Regions from separate parts of the Mesorhizobium sp. 113-3-9 genome, predicted to be linked through region 3. Evidence: predicted binding sites of a transcription regulator. Region 3 holds the regulator's gene; each other region holds the start of a gene.
What was found. Region 3 encodes PhoB, which activates phosphate uptake and scavenging genes when phosphate is short. Its sites were predicted from a motif close to TGTCATNNANCTGTCAT; they were not measured.

Region 1 (5,656 bases), 1.9 Mb from region 3:
CGTCCGTCAGCGTCTGCAGGAACGCGACAATGTCGTCGATCTCGGCGTCGGTCAGCGCCGGCTTGTCGCCGGGCTTTTTGCCGTTGAAGGGCGGATCCTGATTCAAGTTCGGCCAGTAAGCCTTTGGCAGATCATCATATTGCCGGACCGTACCATCGGCATTTCTGGGGTACCAATGGCCGGGATCGGTATCACGGCTGGCGTAGAAGGCGACAGCGTCGCGCAGCGTGTGGAAGGTGCCGTTGTGGAAGAAGCTCTTGCGCAGCGCGACGTTGCGCAGGGTCGGTGTCTTGAACAGGCCGCAAAACTCGGCCCGGCCCTTGAAGTCGGTGCGCAGCGGGCCGCAGAGGCCGAGATCGACATAGGCGGGATCGGCATTGGCGGGAATTGCCGCGTTGCGCGGCACGGCGATGGCGATCAGGCCAAAATCGGTGAATTGCGGCGGCTCGCCGTCATTGGCCGGTTCGCTGAGATGGCAGCTGGCGCAATTGCCCTTGGCCTCGTCCTCGAACAGCGCGCGGCCGCGCAATTCCCGCGCCGTCAGCTCGGCCTTGCCGGCAAGGAAGGCGTCGTAGCGGCTGGAATAGGGATAGAAATCAGGCGCACTCTGCTCGAATGTGCCGAGCGCCTCGGCGGCGGCGTCGAAGGCATCGCCCGGGTGGTCGAACACGTCGTCGCCGAAGGCGGCCTTGAACTCACCGGCATAGGCTGATTTGCGCAAGGCCGATGTGACGGCGGCCCCGTCCTTGTTGGCCATCTCGAAGGGCGAGAGCAGGGGGATTTTCGCCTGGTCCTTGCCATGGTCGGCCCGGCCGTCCCAGGTCAGGCCGCCGGTCGGGCCATTGTCGACGCTCTCATCGCCCTCGTCCTCGGAATCGTAGAAATGCTCGGTGAAGGCGGGCGCGGCCTGGAGATAGCGCAGCGACGGCACGGCGCGTACGCCTGGTTGGTCGAGATTCGGACCGCCCATCTCGACCGGCGTGGCCGAGGCCGGGCCGAAGGCATGGTGCGGGTCATGGCAGGACGAACAGGCCTGCTTGCCCGAGGCGGACAGCGCCGGATCGAAGAACATTTTTCGGCCAAGCGCGGTCAGCGCCTGCGCCCGCGCGAAGGCATCGGCACGCGATAGCGGGCCGGGGTGGACGCTGCCGGATCCGGCATGGACAAGGGTTTGCGGCCAGGCGAGGGCGAGGCCGAACAACGAGGCGGCAGCGGCCGCGATCATCAGGCGTTTGCCTCGTCCCGTCGTCATCGCTTCCCAGTCCATTTCGCTCCGCAGTTAGGGTCGCACTGCAACGGATTGATGACTGCTCCCGTTCTTCACGAAACCGTGTTCGCGGGCGAGGCAAGTGTCACAAAGGTGACAAGGCATCGACGTAGCTCTTTGCGTGCGCGGCCACCGGCCATGCACGACGCCTCTAGCCATCCCCCTTAGCCATGAGGACTCCTTGATGCGGCCCTTCAGTTCGCTTTTCCTGGCCTCCACCGCCCTGGCATCGTTCGCCAGCGCTGCCAACGCCGCCCCTCCCGGCTACGACAAGATCGATACTGTCGTCGTCATCTATGCCGAGAACCGCAGCTTCGATAATCTCTATGGCGGCTTCCCCGGCGCCAACGGGCTGGCCAATGTCTCGGCCGACCAGGCGCGCCAGCTCGACCGCGACGGCAAGCCGCTTGCCGAATTGCCGCCGGCCTGGGGCGGGCTGACCGCCAAGGGCGTGACGCCTGTGGTGACCGAGGCGCAGTCGGCGCATCTGAGCAACGCCAGCTTCGCCATCGACGACGCAAGCGGCTTCAACGAGAAGACCTCCGTCGTCACCCGCGACCTCTGGCACCGCTTCTACCAGGAGCAGATGCAGATCGATGGCGGCCGGAACGACAAGTTCGCCGCCTGGGCCGATTCAGGCGGTCTGGTCATGGGCCATTATGACGGCTCCGGCCTGCCGATGTGGGCGGTGGCGAAGAAATACGTGCTGGCCGACAATTTCTTCCAGGGCGCCTTTGGCGGCTCCTTCCTCAACCATTTCCAGCTCGCCTGCGCCTGCGCCCCGGTCTATCCAAACGCCGATACCAGCCCGGTGAAGGGCCAGATCGCCGTCGTCGAGGCCGATGGCAAGACGCTGAAGGTGGCCGACAACTCGCCACCCTCCGCCCTTGGCGGCGTGCCGAAATTCGTCAATGACGGCGCCATCACGCCCGACTTCTATGCCGTCAACACCATGCAGCCGCCTTACCAGCCGAGCGCCAACAAGCCCGTCGAAGGCGGCGACAAGGCGCTGGCCGACCCGGCGCAGCCGACGACGCTGCCGCCGCAGCACGACATCACCATCGGCGACCTGCTGTCGCTGAAGGGGATCGACTGGGCCTGGTATGCCGGCGCCTGGCAGGCAACGCTCGACGGCAAGAACGCGACGCCGGTGCCGAACTTCCAGTACCACCACCAGCCGTTCAACTATTTCGCCGCCTATGCGCCGGGCACCGCCGCGCGCACCGCGCATCTCAGGGATGGCGGTCTCGACGGTTCCGAATTCATCAAGGCGATCGATGACGGCAAGCTGCCTTCTGTCAGCTTCTACAAGCCGCAAGGCAATCTCAACGAACACAGCGGCTATGCCGATGTGACATCGGGCGACCAGCATCTGGCCGACCTCGTCGCGCATCTGGAGAAGAGCCCACAATGGAGCCACATGCTGGTCGTCGTGACCTATGACGAGAATGGCGGCTTCTGGGATCATGTCGCGCCGCCCAAGGCCGACCGCTGGGGCCCGGGCAACCGCGTCCCGGCCTTCATCATCTCGCCCTACGCGAAGATGGGCACGGTCGACCACACGCAATACGACACGACGTCGATCCTGCGCTTCATCACCGCGCGCTACGACCTGCCGGTGCTTTCAGGCATCGTCGCCCGCGACAAGGCGCTGCGCAACAACGACCAGCCGCCGATGGGCGATTTGAGCGCCGCGCTTGATCTGAGCCGGTAGGTTGGTTGGCGCCCTTCCTCTCCCTCCGGAGGGCAGGGCAATCGCATATGGAAACTTCCCGAAGGTTTGCCCGGCACGTACCCCCACCCCTAACCCCTCCCCACAAGGGGGAGGGGAAGTGGGTCGGCGCCGATCTCTACGAAGTGTCCAGGTCCGAAGCCAGAAAAGCGGCAGCGTTCCCTCCCCCTTGTGGGGAGGGTTAGGGTGGGGGTCCTCTTCGTAAAAACTCATATGCGATTGCCCTGCTCCGGAGGGGAGAGGAAAGGCGCCATTTGCCACCGTGGTGACCGCGCCATGGCGTCGGGGGCTTGAGGACCGGACCTGATGGAGCCGCGATGATGACAGTCAGGGACCGCTCACCAAGGCTAGCACAAGCTTCTGCAGATTGCCGCCCTGGCCGAACTCGACGCGGTCGAAATCGCGGCTGCCCTGTATCCTCGCCTTCGAGATCGCGTCGAGCCGGCGGACCACCTCGGCCCTGGTCTTGCTGCATTTGGGATCATCAGTGATAGTCAGGCCGTCTGTCGCGGCTTCGATGTCATGGACCATCTGTATCATGCTGGCGCCATGCACCTTCTCATGGGCGCTGACGCCGGCGATGAACACTTCCCAGTTCTTCTGGACGGCCGGCGGCAGCGGCGCGGAAGGGCTTGGCAAGGTGTAGGTGATGACCAGTTTCGGCTTCCCCGCCGTCAGCACGCAGTCCTTGCCCCTGGGCTTGTAGTCCCTGACCCCCCAGGTCAGCTTGAAGTTGGTGTAGGCGATGGCGCGGGTAGTGCCGACATTCGGCCCGTTCTCGCCGATCGACCGGTAGAGCTCGATCCCGGACTGGCCCGAAATGGCGTAGGTCTCGACCTTCTCGACCGGCTTCCACTCAGCATGGGCGGTGACCGGCAAGGCCAGCATGGCGGCCAGCAAAACACAAGGACGAACTCTCGACACAAACTCTCTCCAGGCCGGGACCGGGCGGCGGTGCCGAACAGGCGATGCCACCGGGCCACTTTTCCTATATGTTGCCGGTGGGGGCTGCAAATGTCGCGGCTGAGTCATTGGGGGAAATCATGAAAGCGGGATATCTCGTCGTCGCCGGTGCCGTGGCCGCATTGCAGGCCGCGCAGCCGGCTTTTGCCGCGTCTTGCGGCGGCTGGAGTGCCAAGATGGAGGAAGACGAGGGGGGCAGTGTGCTGACCGCCTCGGTCTGCGGCGGGCCGAAAGGCGACGCGCATCTGATGCTGGCCTGTTTCGACACGCCGGTGCTGAGCTATGACCTCGGCACGGCCGGCCAGCAACCGGAATCCGGCGCCAGCGGCGCGTTCGACTTCAAGGCCGACGGCAAGACGGTGACCAAGACGCTGCAGCTGGAGGAAATGTACGGTTATTTCACGGTGGATTTGGCCAAGGTCGATCCGTTGCTCGACCTGCTGCGCTCGAAAGGTGACGTGTCGGTCAGTTCAGCCAAATATGGCGCGAGCAGTTTTCCGCTGAAGGGGTCGAGCGGGGCTATCGGCAAGGTGCTGGCGCAGTGCGGGAAGGCGAAGCCTGCCGGTGACGGGGATTGAGGGGCGGTACCCGCGCCTTCGTCATCCTAGGGCGAAGCAAGGAGCGAAGCGACGCGGCGTAGACCCTAGGATCCATGCCGTGAGCTTTGCCGGAAAATGCAACGGAATCAGGATTTTATCCCGACGTATTACTGTTGTTCTGCGTCGAATTACAGTGCTCTATCCTGATCCGCTTTGGCCCATCACAGATGTCGCGGCATGGATCCTAGGGTCTCCGCGACGGAGCTTCGCTCCTGCTTCGCCCTAGGATGACGAAGGGTGGAGGGCTTCGGCTAATCTCCGAGGCTTGCGCTGCTCCAAACCAACACAACAACTACCGATCACGACCCCATCACCGCGCCCAGCCGCACCGTCGCTCCCATCAACTCCTCATCCGAAAACCCGGAAAAGCCCAGCACCAGCCCGTGCTTCGGCGCCCCGTCGATGAACATCGCCGACAGCGCCCGCGCGCCGACGCCTGCCGCTTTTGCCGCCTCGACGATCGCGGTGTCCGGGCCAGCGCCCCGCAGCATCGCCATCAGATGCAGCCCCTGTTCGGGCACCGTCACATCGAGCGCATCGCCGCAATGCGCCTCGAGGCCAGCCACCAGCACGTCGCGCGCGGCTTGCACCCGGCGGCGCACGCGTCTGAGATGGGCGGCGAAGTGGCCTTCGTTCAGCAGGTCGGTCAGCGCGCCTTCGGCCAGTGTCGAGGGGTAGCGGTCGGAGCGCGCCCTGACCGCCATCACGGTATCGAGCAGCGGCTCCGGCACCACGACATAGCCGATGCGCAGGCCGGGGAAGAGCACCTTGGAGAAGGTGCCGAGATAGGCGACGCGGTTCGCGCCATCCATGCCTTGCAGCGAGGTCAGCGGCGGGCCGGCATAGCGGAACTCGCTGTCGTAATCGTCCTCGATGATCCAGGCGTCGTTGCGCCGCGCCCAGTCGAGCAGGGCAAGGCGGCGGCGCATCGTCATCGTCACGCCGAGCGGATATTGGTGCGAGGGCGTGACGTAGGCCGCTCGTGCCTGTGGGCAGAGGCTTTCGCCGATCCCGGGATCGAGCCCTTCGCTGTCCACCGGCACGGCGACAATCCTGGCGGCGCTGCCGGCCAGCACGGCGTGCGCCATGGGATAG
Region 2 (5,656 bases), 3.8 Mb from region 3:
GGTCATAGGGACGCGAGGCCGTCTGCGGCGTGTCATTGCGCTCGGTCGACAGCGCCCGACAGGCGGCGAAGCCCGCGATCGACAGCCGCGTCACCGGCGCTTCGGCGCCACCGGCGACCATCACGTCGGCATCACCCCACATGATCAGCCGGGCAGCATCGCCAATGGCGTGCGCGCCGGTCGAACAGGCAGTGACGACGGCATGGTTCGGGCCTTTCAGCCCGTGCCGGATCGAAACCTGGCCAGAGACAAGATTGATGATCTGGCCAGGAATGAAGAAGGGGCTGATGCGACGCGGACCGCGCTCCTTGAGGATTATCGCGTTCTCGGCGATGCCCTCGATGCCGCCAATGCCGGACCCGATGAGCACGCCGGTGGCGCACTGCTCCTCATGCGTCTTGGGCTCCCAGCCGGAATCCTTCAGCGCCTCGTCGGCGGCGGCAATCCCGTACAGGATGAAGTCGCCGATCTTGCGCAATTCCTTAGGCTCGAGCACGGCCTCTGGATTGAAGGTAGCATTGCTGCCGTCACCACGCGGAATGACGTGGGCGACCTTGCAGGCAAGATCCTCCACCTCGAACTCGGTGATGCGCTTGGCGGCGCTGCGGCCGGTCAGAAGTTCCTTCCAGCTGTGCTCAAAGCCCATGCCGAACGGCGACAACAACCCAAGGCCCGTGACGACGACACGCCTCATCGCAGGTCCTCCCCGGTGATGACTGCGGAAAGCGTCAGGCCGAAGCCTTGTCGATGTACTTTACGGCATCGCCGACGGTCAGGATGGTCTCGGCCGCGTCGTCGGGAATCTCGACGCCAAACTCTTCTTCGAACGCCATGACGAGTTCGACCGTATCGAGGCTGTCAGCGCCCAGATCATCGATGAAGCTCGCCTGCTCCGTCACTTTGTCGGCATCGACGCCAAGGTGCTCGATGACGATCTTCTTGACGCGCTCTGCGGTGTCACTCATTTGGGCATCCTCGTCTTTTGTTTGTCTGTCTTCGTTAGCGGGCAGAATGCCGCTAATCAAGCTGAAAGATGGTCCTGCCGGAAACGCAACGGCCACGGACCGGTTTTTGCCCGAACCGCCGGGTTGCGGGCCGCATTACACGAAAAATGGCCGAGGTCCAAGGTGAAATGGTCTCTTTTCACAACCCCGCCATGTCTGGTCAAATCATGGCCATGCCACCGTTGACATGGATGGTCTGCCCGGTGACGTAGGCGGCTTCGTTGGAGGCGAGGTAGGCGACGGCGGACGCCACTTCAACACTCGATCCCATGCGGCGCGTCGGGATCGCCGCCATGATCGCCTCTTTCTGCTTGTCGTTGAGCTTGTCGGTCATCGCCGATTCGATGAAGCCCGGGGCAACGCAGTTGACGGTGATGTTGCGGGTGGCGATCTCCTGCGCCAGCGACTTGGAGAAGCCGATCATGCCGGCCTTGGAGGCGCAGTAGTTGGTTTGGCCGGGATTGCCCGTGACACCAACCACCGAGGTGATGTTGATGATGCGGCCATGGCGGCGGCGCATCATCGGATGGGTGAGTTCGCGCGTCAGCCGGAAAACGGCGGTCAGATTGACTTCGATCACGCTATCCCAATCGGCGTCCGACATGCGCACGAACAGCCCGTCCTTGGTAATGCCGGCATTGTTGACCAGGATGTCGACGCCTTCGAGATCGGCCTCCGCCTTCTGGCCAAGCGCCTTGACCTCGTCGCGATTCGCCAGATTGGCCGGAAACAGCTTTACCCGATCGCCGAGTTCGGCGGCCAGTGTCTCGAGTTTCTCGATGCGGGTGCCGTGCAGGCCGACAATGGCGCCTTGCGCATGCAGCACGCGGGCGATCGCCTCGCCGATGCCTCCCGATGCGCCGGTGACGAGCGCCTTGCGGCCGGTCAGTTCGAACATTTTTGTCTCCTGATCTGAGAAAACACCCTTCACACGGAAGGGGTCAAATCGCCAGTGTATTATGCAAGTGCGGCCAGTGCCGCCTCAACATCGGCCGACGTGCCGACAGCCGATGTAGCGATATCGCGGTTGATGCGCCGTGCCAGGCCCGACAGCACCTTGCCGGCGCCGATCTCGTAAAGCGTCGCGACGCCGTTGGCGCCGAACCATTCCACCGTTTCGCGCCAACGCACGCGGCCGGTTATCTGCTCGACTAGGCGCCGGGCGATCTCATCCGGATCGCTGGTCGGGGTCACGGTGACGTTGGACACCACGGGGACCGCCGGCGCGTTCTTCGCCACCCCGGCGAGCGCGTCGCGCATGACGTTCGCCGCCGGCGCCATCAACGCGGAATGAAAGGGCGCCGAGACCTGCAGCATCAGCGCCCGCTTGGCGCCCTTTTCGGTGCACAGTTTCGCCGCCAGCTCGACCGCGGCCTTGGCGCCGGAGATGACCAGCTGGCCGCCGCCATTGTCGTTGGCGATCTGACAGACCTTGCCGGCCCCTTGCACGGCCTCGGCGCAAGCAGCTTCGACATCCGCCTGCTCCAGTCCGATGATCGCCGCCATGGCGCCCTCGCCGGCCGGCACCGCCGCCTGCATGGCGTTGCCGCGAATGCGCAGCAGGCGGGCGGCATCGGCGACGGAAACAAAGCCGGCGGCGGCAAGGGCCGAATATTCGCCCAGCGAATGGCCGGCGACATAGGCGACCTTGTCCTTCAGCGAGAAACCGCGCGCTTCCAGCGCCCTCACGGCAGCCAGCGAAACCGCCATCAGTGCCGGCTGTGCATTGGCGGTCAGCGTCAACGTCTCTTCCGGACCTTCCCAGATCAGCTTCGACAGGTTTTCGCCAAGCGCGTCGTCGACTTCCTGGAATATCCTGCGCGCCTCCGGAAAGGCATCGGCAAGATCCTTGCCCATTCCGACAGCCTGGCTGCCTTGTCCCGGAAAGGTGAATGCGACGGCCATGCTAGGGCTCCCGAAGACTGGTTGTGCTTGCCTGATAACACGAATTTTTCCTGCCTGTGGCGCAAGGCAGCCCGCCAAGTCAAGCCCGGCTGGACCCGTGTCCAAATCCGAACCATGCGCCGAGTGCCTGTTCCGAAAGGGCTTTTTGGCGATCACACCTGATGAAAACCGCTCACGAATCGTTTGCTGGCTCTTCTTATTTCCGCCACAGGCGCTAGCTTTGCGTGACAATTATATGACAATCGCGTGACTTGGGTTGTCGCTGGGTGGGAAGTTAAAGTGGCAAAGAGTTCGAAACGCGCCGGTAAAGCCGCGCCTCAGTTCCTAGAAGACGATCCGTCCACCGGCTATCTGCCGGGCCGGACATGGCCGGTCGTCCGTTACGGATTGATCAGCCTGGCGATCTCAACCATCCTGGTGTTCGCCATCGAATTGATCGTGCGCGGTGACTTTGCCGGCACCGTCTCCTTCTTCCTGCAGCCGCTCAAGCCGGGATGGACGACCATCGTCGTGTTCGCGCTGATCCTGATCGGCCTCGACGCTGTGTTCGGCCGCAGCCACCAGAGCCTGATGATCGTCGCGCCATTGACGCTCTCGCTGGCCTTTGTCGGCCACCAGAAATCGCACTATCTCGGCGATCCGCTCTACCCGACGGATTTCCTCTACGCCCGCCAGATCTTCGCCCTGTTGCCGCTCCTGGTGCGTGAACGGCCGATGACCGCGCTCGCCATGGTCGTCGGCATCGTCGCCGGCCTGTCGCTGCTCGTCTATGGCTGGCGGCTGTGGCGCCGCAAGGTTCCCGCGCTCAGCCACAAGGGTCGCCTTGCCCGGCTGACGCTGGCGGTGCCGCTGCTCGCCTTCTTCGTCTCGATCATGGACTACGCCACTTTCTCATGGACCAGGGATCGGCTGCAGATCATCCCGATCATGTGGGACCAGAAGGAAAACTACGCCTCCAACGGCTTTGCGCTGGCCTTCGCGCTCAACGTGCCGATGGCCCATGTCTCGGCACCCCCGGGCTATACGGAAAAGGCGATCGCGGCGATCGACCGGCCGCAGATAACGGCCTCGGTGCCCGATGAAAAGCCAGACATCATTATCGTCATGAGCGAATCCTTCTGGGATCCGACCAAGCTGCCCGGCGTCACCATCACACCGGATCCCATTCCCACCGTGCGGGCATTGCGTTCCGGTTCGATGTTCTCGCCTGAATTCGGCGGCATGACCGCAAACATCGAATTCGAGGCGCTGACCGGCTTTTCCAACGCTTTCCTGCCGGCCGGCAGCATCCCCTACCAGCAATATGTGCGCACGCCGACACCATCGATGGCGACCTTCCTGAAGAGCGAGGGCTACCGGGCGCGCGCCATCCATCCGGGCACCAACTGGTTCTGGAACCGAGGCGCGGTGTACGCCGATTTCGGTTTCAACGATTTCAAGTCGGAAGAGACGCTGCCGCCCATGGAAAAGCGCGGACCGCTGGCATCGGACGCGGCGATGACGGATGAGATCATCCGGGAAGCCGACGCCAGTGACGATCCGGTGTTCTTCTTCGCGGTCAGCCTGCAGAACCATGGCCCGTATGAACCGAACCGCTACTACAACCCGACCCACGCCGTGCAGGCGCCGATCAGCCAGTGGGCGCGCGATTCGCTGCTGAGCTACGCGGAGGGTTCAGCCGACGCGGACCACGGCCTTGAACGGCTGATCGAATGGGCCAAGAAGCGCGATCGGCCGACGATTGTCGCCTTCTTCGGCGACCATCTGCCGCCGCTGGGGCCGGTCTATGTCGAGACCGGCTTCCTGAAGGACAACGTCGCGCCACGCAAGGAGCCGACACCGCAAGCCGCCCTTGAGCATCACGAGACACCGCTGATCATCTGGTCGAACCGCTCCGGTCCGGTCGCGGATCTCGGCACGGTCAGCCCGGCATTCCTGCCCTATCATATCCTCACTGCGGCCGGCATCAGCCATCCTTACTACACGGGCTTCCTGGGCGGGATGCGGGAGCGCTACCGCGTCGTCGACCGCAACCTGCTGCTGACCCCGGCCGGCGAGGCCACGCCCGATTGGTCACGTCAAAAGGAGATCGACCCGGCAATCCGCGATTTCCGGCTCATCCAGTACGACATGATGTTCGGCAAGCGCCATGCCGCACCCGACTTCTTCCCCGAGACGGTCGACAAGGTCGTCGCCCATACGAGTTGAAGGTTCCGATCCTTCAGATGCGGCAGCCCTCTCGATATCGAGCACTCAGTTCGTGAGTTGCAGCTTCGAGAACTTGTTGGCGATTTGCTGAAAGACGTTCGGCAGTTTGGCCGGGTCGTTGACGGCATAGTAGTCGCTCGGGTTGGAAGCACAGGCGCTGTAGAGCGTGCGGTTGGCGGCGGTGTCGGACTGCAGCACCATCGTGTAGATCTGCACGCCCTCGTTCTTCAATTGCGTGCACACGCTTTTGGTCCAGCCGTCGACGTTGCGGGCCGCCGTCGTCTGGTTGTCCGACCCGAAGCGGCCACCCGCCAGGTAGCCATAGGACGTGTAGTCGGACTTGGTCGGCTGATTGCTGGCGCCATAGACGACGTTCTCGCCATCGGTAAGCAGCATGACGATCTTGCTGACGCCCGGCGTCTTGAATGGCACCCCATCGGTATAGGGCGCGCCTGGCGAAAGCACCCGCATGCCCCACGAGAGCCCCTCCGAGACATTGGTGCCGGAACCGTTCCACTCCGTCATCTGGCTCGCGGCCT
Region 3 (5,656 bases):
CCGCCGCCCGGTGACGCCGGCGGCCTGCTCAACGCCATCTACGGCAGCATCGTGATGACCATCATCGGCATCATCGTCGGTACGCCGATCGGCGTTCTGGCAGGCACCTACATGGCTGAATACGGCCGCTTCTCGAAGCTCACCACCGTGGTGCGCTTCATCAACGACATCCTTCTGTCGGCGCCATCGATCATCATTGGCCTGTTCGTCTATGAGCTGATGGTGCGGCCGATGGGGCATTTCTCGGCGATCGCCGGTGCCGTCGCGCTGGCCATCCTGGTCATCCCGGTGGTCGTGCGCACCACCGAGGACATGCTCAATCTGGTGCCGAACGCGTTGCGCGAAGCCGGCACCGCGATCGGCGCGCCGCGCTGGGTGGTCATCCGTTCGGTTGCCTATCGCGCGGCGCTTTCCGGCATCGTCACCGGCATATTGCTGGCCATCGCCCGCATCTCCGGCGAGACCGCACCCCTTCTTTTCACGGCGCTGAACAACCAGTTCTGGTCCAGCAATCTCAACGCGCCGATGGCCAGCCTGCCAGTCACCATCTTCCAGTTCGCTCTCAGTCCCTACGAGGAATGGCAGCAGCTGGCCTGGACCGGCGCACTCATAATCACATTGACGGTTCTCGCGCTCAGCATCTTTGCGCGCAGCCTGACCGGACGCAGAGAGGACAAATGAGCCAGATGTTGTCTCCAGACATGACGATCGCCGCCGAGGCGGCGGCCAAGGCCAAGATCGAGGTCAAGAACCTCAACTTCTACTACGGCCAATCGAAGGCGCTGAAGGATATCACGCTGTCGCTGCCCGAGCGCAGCGTCACCGCCTTCATCGGCCCTTCCGGTTGCGGAAAGTCGACGCTGCTGCGCGTCTTCAACCGCATCTACGAGCTCTACCCCAAGCAGACCGCGGAGGGCCAGGTGCTGCTCGACGGCCAGAACGTTCTCGACCGCTCGCAGGACCTCAACCTTTTGCGCACCAAAATCGGCATGGTGTTCCAGAAGCCGACGCCGTTCCCGATGTCGATCTACGAGAACATCGCCTTCGGCGTCAGGCTCTATGAGAAGATCAGCAAGGCCGAGATGGACGGTCGTGTCGAGCAGGCGCTGAAGCGCGCCGCTTTGTGGACCGAGGTCAAGGACAAGCTCAATGCCAGCGGCCTCAGCCTGTCGGGCGGCCAGCAGCAGCGGCTGTGCATCGCCCGCACGGTGGCGGTGAAGCCGGAGGTCATCCTGCTCGACGAGCCGGCCTCCGCGCTTGATCCGCTGTCGACCGCCAAGATCGAGGAACTGATCGACGAGCTGCAGGCCGACTACACGATCGTCATCGTCACCCACAACATGCAGCAGGCGGCGCGCGTCTCGAAGCAGACCGCCTTCATGTATCTTGGCGAACTGGTCGAATTCGACCGCACCGAGAAGATCTTCACGTCGCCTCGCGAGAAGCGCACGCAAGACTACATCACCGGCCGCTTCGGCTGATCGCACGCATACGAGGACCAGGATCATGGCCGAACATACAGTCGCAGCCTTCGACGAGGATCTCGGACAGATCAGCAGGCTGATCAGCGACATGGGCGATCTCGCCGGTTCGATGGTCGGCGGCGCCACCAAGGCGCTGCTGAATTCCGACAACGCGCTGGCACAGCGCGTAGTCTCCGACGACGCCATCATGGATGCGCGCCAGCGCGAACTCGACGATCGCGCCATCACGCTGATCGCCAAGCGCCAGCCGATGGCCGACGATCTGCGCCATGTCGTCGGGTCGATCCGCATGGCCGGCGACCTCGAACGCATTGGCGACCTTGCCAAGAACATCGCCAAGCGCGTCGGCACCGTCGGTCTCAACGCAACGCCGCGCGACCTGTCGCATTCCATCGACGCCATGGCGCAGCTGGTGCTGATCCAGGTGCAGGGCGTGATCGAGGAGTATGCGGCGCGCGACGCCGCCGCGCTTGCGAAGCTGCGCGCCGACGACGAACGCATCGACGTCAAGTACACCTCGGTGTTCCGCGAACTGCTGACCTACATGATGGAGGATCCGCGCAACATCACCGCTTGCACGCATCTGTTGTTCTGCGCCAAGAATCTCGAACGCATCGGCGACCATGTGACCAACATCGCCGAGAACGCGTACTATGTCCTGACCGGCACGCAACTGCCCGCCAACCGCCCCAAACAGGACGAGACGGCGATGTCGGCGCCGGCGGCTTGAGCGTTGGAGCGGTTCAGCGTTTCGCGGAAACGCCGAACCGCTCTATCTCTTTGTTTCACGCAATTCAGGATGGAAAACCGCTACATATTTTTTCCTGGGATTGCTTTAGAGGTGACCAGTCAATGATCGCACCACGCATCATGGTGGTGGAGGACGAGGAGCCGCTCGGCGTGCTCCTCCGCTACAATCTGGAATCGGAAGGTTATCAGGTCGAGGTGGTAACCCGCGGCGATGAAGCCGAAATCCGGCTGCAGGAGAACGTGCCCGATCTCCTGGTGCTCGACTGGATGGTACCGGCGGTGTCCGGCATCGAACTCTGTCGCCGGCTAAGAATGCGGCCCGAGACCGAACGGCTGCCGATCATCATGCTTACCGCGCGGGGTGAAGAAAGCGACCGCGTGCGCGGCCTTTCGACCGGTGCCGACGACTATCTGGTCAAGCCGTTCTCGACGCCGGAATTCATGGCCCGCGTCAAGGCGCTGCTGCGCCGCGCCAAGCCGGAAGTGCTGTCCAGCGTGCTCAAGGTCGGCGACATCGTGCTCGACCGTGAATCGCACCGGGTCTACCGCAAGAAGAGCGAGATCCGGCTCGGGCCGACCGAATTCCGCCTTCTGGAATTCATGATGCGCCATCCCGGCCGCGTCTTCTCGCGCAGCCAACTGCTCGACAATGTCTGGGGTGAGACGATCTATATCGACGAGCGCACCGTGGACGTGCATGTCGGCCGCCTGCGCAAGGCGGTCAACAATGGCCGCATGCCCGACGTCATCCGCACCATCCGTGGGGCAGGCTACGCGATCAGGGAAGATTAGAGCCTTGAGGCGGAAGCGTTGATCGGTTGAATGTGTCCACTCCCGGGTCACACGCATTGACAATTGGCTGAGACGCTCATGGCTTCGTATCCTTGGGCGAGCAAAGGAGCGCAGCGACGCGGCGCGGACCCCTGGAGCTGCTCTGCAGCCCAAGGATCCATGCCGCGACCTCAAAGCGTTGCCACGGCGCAAATCCTGCTCCGCTGCACTGCGTGGCATAGGTCACGGAATGGATCCCAGGGTCTCCGCGACGGAGCTTCGCTCCTGCTCCGCCCACGGATGACGACGGCCAATCTCCAAGTAAGCGAGGGTCTACGGCATCAACGACGAATGCCAGCTCAGGCAACGCTCTTCCCGGCACTGCCTCTTGCCTGCACGCCCGGCGCGAAGATCTCCTGATCGACGAAGGTCAGTGCGCGCATGGCGCAGCCCTCGCGGATCAGGGGCAACTCGTTCGGTTCGGTGTCGAACGAAATCGATTTCGAGTGCTGGCCGCCGGCGGTCTGGGCGATCGCCTCGCGCAATGCCGGCTCGATCAGGTCGAAGGCGGCGGCGCTGACGCCGACCATGGCCACGGGGGCGGGATCGATCAGCGCGAACAGGCTGCCGAGGCCATAACCCAGTGCTTCGCCGGCCTTGCGATAGGCTTCGCGCTCGGGCCCGGCCCGTTCCCGTGCCGTCGTCGCCAATGCCCGCATCTGCGCGTCGCTGACGTCGGCGACCGGTTCGGTGTCCTCGCCAAGCTGCCTGGCATTGCGCCAGATGGCGTAGTTGCCGGCATAGGCCTCGACGCAGCCGCGCCGCCCGCAGCGGCAGAGCGCGCCGCCTGGCCGATGGATCATGTGGCCGAACTCGCCGCCCGACGAATGGGTGCCGGTGAACAGCTCGCCCTTCAGCACCAGGCCCATGCCGATGCCGTGCGACAAAAGGATGGCGATGAAGTCGTCGCGGTAGCGTTCGGGGTCGCGCCAGCGCAGCGCCACCGCCATCATGTTGCAGTCGTTCTCCATGGTGGCCGGGATGCCGAACTCGGCTTCCAGTATGTCGGCGAAGGCGATGTCGGTCTGCGGCGTGATCGGCGACCACAGCATGGCCCTGGCCTCGGTGTCGGTGATCCCCTGGATCGCCAGTGCGATGCGGGCGACGCTGCGCACGTCGATATCGGGATCCTCGAGGCGGCGCCGTACAATGGCGACGCATTCACCGATCAGCGCCTCGCGCGACATGGTCAGCGTGTCCAGCCGGCGCTGTTCCTCCGATATCACCTGGCCGGCATAGTCGATGACGGCGACGGACAGGAAATTCAGCGACAGCACCACAGTCATGATGGCCGCGGCCTCCGGGTTGAGGCCGAGGCCGACCTGTGGCCTGCCGCGTTTGAGCGCACCGGCCTCGCTCGGCTTGCCCTCGACCAGGATGCCTTCGCCGATCAGGTCCGAAGAGATCGCCGATATGGTCGAATGGCTGAGGCCGGTGGTCGCGGCGATCTCGGTGCGCGACGGTTGGCCGGCCCGGCGCACGGCCGCAATCACCATGGCGCGGTTGCGCCGGCGCAGATCGTCGTGGCGGATTCCGACCGACATACTTTCCCACATCCTCCCCGTCGCCGCGGTTCTTACTGCCCCTCGAACACTGCCGGCGACTGGGGCAAATACTGGCAGAAGCGGCTGGTGCTGTCATTTATTTATTGCGAGGCTCGAAAAAAAGTCCACCACACCTCAAGATCCATCAGAATCGATGTTGACAGCGTTCCGACGATGGATCAGTATTTTTTTTGAGGCTCGAAAAAATAGAGCCTCTGTGCCGGCCTTCGGGTCAGTTTGGTCGCGCCATACGCGGCGCAGGGAGGATATCATGAAGAGATTCACGGCCGCCATCCTGGCGGGTGTCGCCATGTCGCTGACGCTTGCGTCGGTCGCGCAGGCGAAGGACAAGGTCATCGGTGTTTCGTGGTCGAACTTCCAGGAAGAGCGCTGGAAGACCGACGAGGCCGCCATGAAGAAGGCGATCGAGGCCGCCGGCGACAAGTACATTTCCGCCGATGCGCAGTCCAATCCCGGCAAGCAGCTTACCGATGTCGAGAGCCTGATCTCGCAGGGCGCCAACTCGCTGATCATCCTGGCGCAGGATGCCTCGGCGATCGGCCCGGCGGTGCAGAAGGCACTGGACGAAGGCATTCCGGTCGTCGGCTATGACCGCCTGATCGAGAACAAGGACGTCTTCTACCTGACCTTCGACAACAAGGAAGTCGGCCGCTTGCAGGCCGGCGCAGTGTTCAAGGTCAAGCCGGAAGGCAACTATGTCTTCATCAAGGGCTCGGGTGCCGATCCGAACGCCGATTTCCTGTTCTCGGGCTCGATGGAAGTGCTCAAGGCGGCCATCGACAGCGGCAAGATCAAGAATGTCGGCGAGGCCTATACGGACGGCTGGCTCCCCGCCAACGCCCAGAAGAACATGGAACAGTTCCTGACCGCCAACGACAACAAGGTCGATGCCGTGGTCGCCGCCAATGACGGCACCGCAGGCGGTGTCGTCGCGGCGCTGACGGCGCAAGGCCTTGCCGGTACCGTGCCGGTGTCGGGCCAGGACGGCGATCATGCCGCGCTGAACCGCATCGCGCTCGGCACCCA

Region 1: MesoLj_RS17030 (acid phosphatase) is a predicted target of PhoB. The motif match lies at 1,293-1,309, and genes of this name have one in related genera.
Region 2: MesoLj_RS26915 (LTA synthase family protein) is a predicted target of PhoB. The motif match lies at 3,134-3,150, and genes of this name have one in related genera.

The regions. Positions count from the first base shown of each region.
Region 1 covers NZ_AP023246.1:3,503,242-3,508,897, forward strand. Annotated here, with positions in the region: gene MesoLj_RS17025 (cytochrome-c peroxidase) at 1-1,252, opposite strand, end outside; gene MesoLj_RS17030 (acid phosphatase) at 1,452-2,981, shown strand; gene MesoLj_RS17035 (DUF922 domain-containing Zn-dependent protease) at 3,327-3,887, opposite strand; gene MesoLj_RS17040 (hypothetical protein) at 4,043-4,540, shown strand; gene pdxR (MocR-like pyridoxine biosynthesis transcription factor PdxR) at 4,861-5,656, opposite strand, start outside.
Region 2 covers NZ_AP023246.1:5,475,504-5,481,159, forward strand. Annotated here, with positions in the region: gene fabF (beta-ketoacyl-ACP synthase II) at 1-694, opposite strand, end outside; gene MesoLj_RS26900 (acyl carrier protein) at 729-965, opposite strand; gene fabG (3-oxoacyl-[acyl-carrier-protein] reductase) at 1,165-1,902, opposite strand; gene fabD (ACP S-malonyltransferase) at 1,962-2,909, opposite strand; gene MesoLj_RS26915 (LTA synthase family protein) at 3,189-5,117, shown strand; gene MesoLj_RS26920 (pilus assembly protein) at 5,163-5,656, opposite strand, start outside.
Region 3 covers NZ_AP023246.1:1,641,118-1,646,773, forward strand. Annotated here, with positions in the region: gene pstA (phosphate ABC transporter permease PstA) at 1-681, shown strand, start outside; gene pstB (phosphate ABC transporter ATP-binding protein PstB) at 678-1,481, shown strand; gene phoU (phosphate signaling complex protein PhoU) at 1,507-2,214, shown strand; gene phoB (phosphate regulon transcriptional regulator PhoB) at 2,337-3,026, shown strand; gene MesoLj_RS07980 (ROK family transcriptional regulator) at 3,365-4,609, opposite strand; gene xylF (D-xylose ABC transporter substrate-binding protein) at 4,881-5,656, shown strand, end outside.